One region of the Streptomyces sp. NPDC005302 genome, then DNA from elsewhere that is predicted to be linked to it. Evidence: riboswitches for the same ligand, from Rfam matches in the RefSeq annotation. Region 1 holds a riboswitch; the other holds the start of a gene.
The links. Region 1 has a riboswitch for cyclic di-AMP ahead of ABZT74_RS27500 (C40 family peptidase). Riboswitches for the same ligand answer to the same signal wherever they lie in the genome.

Region 1 (3,833 bases):
ACCGGTCCAGCCGGTCGCCGCCGGAGGACCGCCCGAGGCATAGGGACACCGTAGGGGCCGCATCCCCGGCCGCGAGAAGGGCAGTTGGGCGAACCCGCCTTCCGGCGCGGACGGCTCGACGCGTGCACGACGCGGGGTGCGACGGACGGCCGCGAGGCGCACGGACCTATGCGTTCGGCCCGTTGCCGTAAGGGTGTTGACGGCCGACGCGGCCGAACGCGCCGCGCAGCAGGGCACGGAACGCGTCCGCCGCGGGGGTGGTCCCGTCGGCCCGGTGGACGACCGAGATCGTGCGGCGCAGGTCGCCCGGGTCGAGCAGCCGTGTCCCCACCGGAGTCGCGGCGGTCGACGCCACCATCTCCGGCACGACCGCGACCCCGAGCCCGGCGCTGACCAGCGCGCACACCAGGGCGTAGCCCGGCGTCTCGACGAGCACGGCGGGGGTGGCGCCGGCCCGCGCGAGAGCGGCCTCCACGGCCTGCCGCGGCGGGTGGTCCGGTGCCATGCTGATCAGCGGCTGGCCCGCGAGGTCCGCGAGGGCCAGCCGTCCCGAACCGGCCGCGAGCACGTGTCCGGGAGCGGTCACCAGCACCAACTCCTCGACCAGGACCGGCTCGACGGCGACGGACGCGGGAAGCGGGACGGGCGGTGCGGGTTCGTAGGTGTGCGTGAGTGCCAGGTCCACCTCGCCGGCCGCGACCGCCGCGATCCCGTGCGGAGGTTCGTAGTCGGCGACCGCCAGCTCCACGTCCGGATGGGCCCGGCGGAACGCGCTGAGCACGGGCGGCAGCAGATGGATGCCCGCCGTCTGGAACGTGCCGAGCCGCAGTGTGCCGCCCGACAGGCCCGCCAGCCGGGCGAGTTCGTGCCGGGCCAGCTCCATCTCGTCGAGCACCCGCCGCGCCCGCGCCACCAGCAGCTCGCCGGCACCGGTGAGCCGGGTCCCGCGGTGCGAGCGCACCAGCAGTGTGGCCCCCGCCTCCCGTTCCAGCTTCGCCACCTGCTGGGAGAGCGCGGGCGGTGTGTATCCGAGCCGTTCGGCGGCGCGGGTGATGGAGCCCGCCTCGGCGACCGCCACCAGCGCGGCCAGTCGCGTCGGGTCGTACATGTGCCACTCCCTGACCCAGGGCCTCCGCCGGACCGAAGGGGAGGGGGCTCGGTACGACCTCTCCCCGAGGTATGAACGAATGCTTAAGAGGAACCCAGGATATTCGACATACCTGCTGAAGGCCCGTGCGGGTGAACCTGGAGGCATGGACGCACAGCTCTTCGCCTTCACCGGGGTCGCCGCCGGCATGGTCGCCATGCCCGGAGCCGACTTCACCGTCGTCGTACGCAACGCCCTCGTCTCGCGCCGGGCCGGAGTCGCGTGCGCCCTCGGCATCGCGGGCGGGCTGCTCCTGCACACGGCACTGGCCGTCGCCGGGGTCGCCGCGGTCCTGACCGCCGTACCGGCGCTGTTCCGGACGCTCCAGCTGCTCGGCGGCGCCTACGTGCTGTATCTGGGCCTGCGTACCCTGCACGTGCTGGGGCGGCCGTGCGGGGCCGACGGGACGGGTACGCCCTCGACGGACCGGGGGGAGGGGCCGGGAGCAGAGACGAGTGGGGCGGCGCCGGCCGGGCCGGGACCGGCCGCTCGGCCGCTGCGGCAGGGCTTCGTCACCAACGCCCTCAATCCGAAGGCGCCGATCACCTTTCTCAGCCTGCTGCCGCAGTTCGTGCCGGCGGGCAGCCCCGCGATGCCGCGGACGCTGCTCCTGGCGCTGATCGTGGTCGTGCTGGCCCTGGTGTGGTTCCCGGCGGTCGCGCTGCTCGTGGACCGGCTGGGACGGTGGCTGCGCCGGCCGCGTGCCGCACGTGCCGTGGAGGCCGTCACCGGCGGTGCGCTCACCGTGCTCGGCCTCGTGCTGCTCCTGGAGCCGCTGAGGGGCTGAGCGGGCGCTGCCGGCGAGCGGAGGGGACGGCCGACGGCCCTCCGGCGCACGGCCGTCCAGGGGCGGCGCGCCGAAGAGGCGTTCGGACCGGTGTGTTCCCCGGGCGGCGGCCCCCGCCGCCGCCCGAGGTCAGGTCAGCTGACCCGCCCGTACCAGACGCTCCGTGTCCAGATCTTCTGGAGCTTCACCACTTCCCCGGTCTTCGGGGAGTGCCAGATCTTTCCCTTCCCGGCGTAGATGCCGACGTGGTACACGCTCCGGCCCGAGTGGAAGAACACGAGGTCCCCGGCCTTGCGATGCGAGGCGGAGACGTGGTGCGTCTTGTTGTACTGCGCCGCGGCCGTTCGAGGCAGCTTCTTGCCCGCCTTCTTGAACGAGTAGAGCGTGAGCCCGGAGCAGTCGAAGCGGTGCGGTCCCGTGGCGCCGTACTTGTACGGGGCGCCGTGCTTCGAGGCCGCGACCTGGAGTGCCTTCGTCGCGGTCGTGGCCGCCTGGGCGTCAGGTGCGAGGCCAGGGACCACGAGGCTGCCGCCGACGGCGGCGATGGTGAGGGCCGAGGCCGTACCGGCCCTGGTCCACAGCGACGGGACACGATTGAGCGCAGTCATGCGCAACCCTTCGTCAGCCGCCTGTGAAGGATGACCTGTCGGATTCGGGCTGGCGAAGTTGCCCGGCCGCTGCTGCGGCTTCACCCCAAGGACCGCCCGGAATGCTGCTCCGGCGGACCGTCGTGCTGGGTCCTCCACTCCTGCCGATGCACTTCTGTCGACCGGGCATCCGGGCGGCGGCAGGACTCGGCGTCCGCCCGGACCGCCCCGCCGCTGCGGCGGGGGCTTGTCGTCGGAAGGGATCTTCACCCATGAACGACGGAAAATCCGAGCGGAACCGGTGTTTTGTGGGCTTACTCACCACTCACCCGTTCGGGTGGACACCCCTCTGTTCGAGGGGGTGTTGGGGACGCGGGCGACCCCCGCACCTGCATCGGAACCCCTCATTCCGCCTTTCTGTCCTCCGTGTTGCGCAAGTCGGAGGGGTCCGAGAAAGGACCGATTCCTACGCCATCAGGGGGTACACCATCTGGTGCGTTTGAGTCGCGGCACGGACGGTCCGGCGACGCGGCGCGCGCCGGACCCGGGTGCGAGTGCCTCAACTGCCGGTCGCGGGCGGGATCGTGACCCGGGCGGCCCGCCGCTCACCGTCCAGTACGCGCAGCGCCTGGGCCAGGGTCGGCGCGTGCACCTCGCTCTCGCCCCGCTGGTGCATGAGCGCGAGCGCGTCCCGCAGGGCCGTCGCCTCGGAGACCAGCGCCTGGGCGGCGCGCAGCCCCCGGTAGGTGTCGCCGGGGCGGGCCGGGTTGATCCGGCCGACCAGGTCGACCACGTCCAGATAGCGGTCGATCAGTTCGGCCTCCGCGCGGGTGAGCGCGGGCAGCGGAGGAAGGTCGGGGATCATCGGCCGCTCACCTCGCGCCGGGTGCGCCGGGTGCGCCGGGCGAGTCGGTGTACGGCGGGACGTTCCGGTCGGGGTCGCGGTGTTCGCGGTGCCTGAGCCGTGCCGTCACGTCGTTCGGCGACGTGCCGTCGATGGGTGCCCCGAGGGACGCGACCCGCTCGTCGAGCGGTTTCGAGCGGGGGTCCGGCCTCCGGGGTCCCGCGCCGGCGCCTTCCGTGAGATCGGGCAGGACGGGGCGGGCGGACGGGCGGTGCATGGGCACCCCTCCTCGCGGTCGATGGATCGACGACGTCTGTAAAAAATGTACAGGCCGTACGTCGCTCGGGAAGGGGGCCGATGCCGAGAGCCAAAGGGCCCTGTCGGGCGGCCGGGAGCCGTTTCGGCTGCGCTCGCGTCGCGTTCCGGAGAGATCCCGCGCTCCTGGGAACGCGGCACGACCGGTCTAGG
Region 2 (3,833 bases), on a different contig from region 1:
GCCGCCACCGAGATCCACAGCAGGACCTCTCCGAGCCCCTTGAGCCAGGAGACGTCGAGAGCGGCCGAGACGGCGACGGCGGCCACCGCCGTCATCCCCATCGGGAAGACCGTCCCCCAGCGCTCCAGGGCGTAGCGCGGGCGCGGCCACACCACCTCCGCGACGAGCAGCACGCAGAACCCGACGAGGGCCAGCGTCACCAGCACCGTGGTCGTCGCGCGCAGCGCACCCTGGTCGTCGTCGTTCCACAGGTACGGGTTCACATGGTGCGCGGCGACGAGCGCGGCCCCCGCCAGCGCCGAGATGCCGAGCGCGCCGCCCGCGATCCAGTGGTCCCCGGCGCCCCGCGTCACCTCCCGCACGTCGAACCGCGTGTACGCGATCACGTAGAGGATGAGACCGAGCCAGAACAGCACCATCGCGGCATGCGCGAGCCAGTCCCAGCGCTCGGCCGACCCGACCGCCGAGCCCAGCGCGGACAGGCCCTGCGTGGCCACGCAGACGAGGAAGACCCCGCCCGTCGCGCGCCTGCGCCAGTGCCGTACGACGGCCACGAGCAGTACGGGCCAGAGCACGGCCGCGAGCGCGAGGAGGGCCTGGGCGAGGGTCTGCCACCCCAGCGCCGAGAACCGGATGCCGAGCACGGTGGTCGCCGCGACGGCGGTCAGCCCGGCCGGTGTACCGGCCTCCCGGACCCACCGGGCCCGGTCCCGTACCAGCCGGGCGGTGAAGTCGGCGGCGAGTGCCAGCCAGCCGACGGAGGCGAGGGCCAGCGCGATCCGGGAGAGGGTCTCGTGGCCGGTCAGGTCCAGGCCGACCGAGAGGATGCCGGTGGCCATGACGGCGGCCCCGGCGGCGGGTGCCCGCCGCGCCCACCAGGCGGGGATCTGAGGACGGTCGGGCGCATCCGGCATTTCGGGCATGCGTCCGATGCTAGGGACCGCGGGACCGGTTGCCGGTGGGGCACGCGTGCGTGGCGCCGATTTGGCCTCCACGCCCGCGTGCCGCACGCATGCCCGGAACGACAGGCCCCTAGGCGGGGCGCACCACGCTGTGGATCGCCGAGGTGCCGTCGTAGTAGATCGACTCCTCGCGGACGTACGCTCCCGGCTTCGGCGCGTGGATCATCATGCCGTTGCCTATGTAGAGCCCGACGTGGCTGATGTCGTCGTAGAAGAAGACCAGGTCGCCGGGCTTGGCGTCGGCGAGGGAGACCGTCGTGCCGGCGTTCACCTGGTCGTAGGTGACACGCGGCAGCGAGACACCCGCGGCCTTCCAGGCGGCCTGGGTCAGGCCCGAGCAGTCGTAGGAGTCCGGGCCGGTCGCGCCCCACACGTACGGCTTGCCGATCTGTGTGCGGGCGAAGGCGAGCGCCTTGCCGGCCTTCGTCGCGTACGAGGGGTCCGTGGCCGTGGAGCCGGACGAGCCGGTCGTGCCGCCCGACGACGACCCCTGCTCGGTGGCCTTGTCCTTGGCCGCCTTGTCCGCCGCGGCCTGCTGCCGTGCCAGCTCCGCCGCCTTGGCTGCCGCCTGTTCCCGCTTCTTCTTCTCGATCGCCGCCAGCCGCGCCTTCTCCTCGGCGGTCAGCTTCGAGAGCAGGTCGCGGGCCGCGGAGAGCTTGCGCTGCACCGTCGCCTTGGACGTCTTGAGCGCGCTCTGCGTGGTGGTCAGCGACTGGAGGCTCTCACTGGCCTCCGTGCGCTTCTTGGTGGTCGCGGCCTGTTCGGTGACGTAGTCGTCGACGGCCGCCTTCTGGCGGGTCGTCAGACGGCTCATCAGCTGCGTCTGGTCGAAGTAGTCCTGCGGGTCGTCCGCGAGCAGCAGCGTCGCGGTGCCGGGCGTGGAGGCTCCCGTGCGGTACTGCGCGGCGGCGAACGAACCCAGCTCCTCGCGCGCGGAGTTGAGCTTCTCGGTGCGCTCGGCGACGTCGTCGAGGAGGGCGTCGACCTGCTTGCGCTGCTTGGTGGTCTTCTCCCGGGTGGCGTTGTACTTGTCCGTGGCCGTCTCGGCCTGGTGATAGAGGTCGTTGACCTTCTTCTCGACCTCTTCGAGGCTGGGCCTCGGCGCGGCCGGGGGCGCGGCGTTCGCCGTCTGGGAGAGCAGGGCCACGGAGGTGAGGGCCGCCGTCGCGAGGACGGGGGTCCGTATGCCTGCCACGCGCGAACCCGAAGGACGCGACTTGCGGTGCGACGCCAAGAGAGGCGACTCCTTCCGTCATCCGCCTACCGAGTTAGCTGTCGGGTTCGGGCGGGTGGTTCCGGAAGGTTGCCCTACGGTCCTGGCCCCTTCGGGGCGGTCGGACCGATTCACCCCAGGTCGGTGGGTCCCCGGCTCCGGCCGCTTTGTGGGCGGGCCGAACTCGGCGGAGGCCGCGCGGCCCGGCGACGTTCGCCGGTTGCGGTCGGGCGGCCTTCCGGCACGCTAGCCAACTCGTGTGGTCCGTGTGAAGGTTGGAGTGCGATATGCCCGATACATTTTCGTGACCTTGGCCATGTGTGCCGTCTCGGTCGCCGGATATGAGTGGTGTGCACCACTTTGCGCGGGTGTCTCGGGTGCGGCTCCTCCTGGCGTCACGACCCTGGCGCAGACCCGCCGCACCCGCTCCGACGTGCACCGACCGTCACCGGCCGGTCACGCGCACGCGTCACGAGTTCCCGTCGAGTTCCCGGGGTGGCCGCGGTGTGTCAGTGGGGCCGCCTAGACTCGGAGAGCGATGAGCAGCCTCTTTGACGACAGCTTCCTGGCGGACCTCAAGCCCTCCGCGGCCCACGAGGACGAGCACCCGCCGCCGCCCGAGGACGAGCACGCGCCGGAGCCGGTCGCGGACGACCTGTTCGGCGGCCGGTTCGACGTGCCGCCGAGCCGGGACGCGTACTACCGCGACGGCGCCCACCGGCCCGCCGTGGACCCCGCGGCCCTGCTCGACGGGCTGAACGAGAACCAGCGCGCGGCCGTGGTCCACGCCGGTTCCCCGCTGCTCATCGTGGCCGGCGCGGGCTCCGGCAAGACCCGCGTGCTCACCCACCGCATCGCCCACCTCCTCGGCGAGCGCCAGGTGCACCCCGGCCAGATCCTCGCGATCACCTTCACGAACAAGGCCGCGGGCGAGATGAAGGAGCGCGTCGAGCAGCTCGTCGGCCCGCGGGCCAACGCGATGTGGGTGATGACCTTCCACAGTGCCTGCGTCCGCATCCTGCGCCGCGAGAGCAAGCAGCTCGGCTTCACCTCGTCGTTCTCGATCTACGACGCGGCCGACTCGAAGCGTCTGATGGCGCTCGTCTGCCGTGATCTCGATCTCGACCCCAAGCGCTTCCCGCCGAAGTCGTTCAGCGCCAAGATCTCGAACCTGAAGAACGAGCTGATCGACGAGGAGGACTTCGCCGCCCAGGCCACCGACGGCTTCGAGAAGACCCTCGCCCAGGCCTACGCGATGTACCAGTCGCGCCTCCGCGAGGCCAACGCGCTCGACTTCGACGACCTGATCATGACCACGGTCAACCTGCTGCGCGCCTTCCCGGACGTCGCCGAGCACTACCGCCGCCGCTTCCGGCACGTCCTGGTCGACGAGTACCAGGACACCAACCACGCGCAGTACGCCCTCGTACGGGAGCTCGTCGGCACCTCCGAGCACCCCGTGGACGTACCGCCGAGCGACGCCGACCTGCCGCCCGCCGAGCTGTGCGTCGTGGGCGACGCCGACCAGTCGATCTACGCCTTCCGCGGCGCGACCATCCGCAACATCCTCCAGTTCGAGGAGAACTACCCGAACGCGACGACGATCCTCCTGGAGCAGAACTACCGCTCCACGCAGACGATCCTCACCGCCGCCAACG

Region 2: another riboswitch for cyclic di-AMP. It lies ahead of ABZT74_RS18830 (NlpC/P60 family protein); the one in region 1 lies ahead of ABZT74_RS27500 (C40 family peptidase).

What each region holds. Positions count from the first base shown of each region.
Region 1 is NZ_JBEXGN010000022.1:17,724-21,556, reverse strand. It holds gene ABZT74_RS27515 (ATP-binding protein) at 1-43, shown strand, start outside; gene ABZT74_RS27510 (LysR family transcriptional regulator) at 167-1,108, opposite strand; gene ABZT74_RS27505 (LysE family translocator) at 1,254-1,934, shown strand; gene ABZT74_RS27500 (C40 family peptidase) at 2,069-2,542, opposite strand; cyclic di-AMP (ydaO/yuaA leader) riboswitch at 2,546-2,728, opposite strand; gene ABZT74_RS27495 (hypothetical protein) at 3,081-3,386, opposite strand; gene ABZT74_RS27490 (hypothetical protein) at 3,394-3,642, opposite strand.
Region 2 is NZ_JBEXGN010000011.1:126,173-130,005, reverse strand. It holds gene ABZT74_RS18835 (tellurite resistance/C4-dicarboxylate transporter family protein) at 1-923, opposite strand, end outside; gene ABZT74_RS18830 (NlpC/P60 family protein) at 1,033-2,196, opposite strand; cyclic di-AMP (ydaO/yuaA leader) riboswitch at 2,204-2,375, opposite strand; gene pcrA (DNA helicase PcrA) at 2,714-3,833, shown strand, end outside.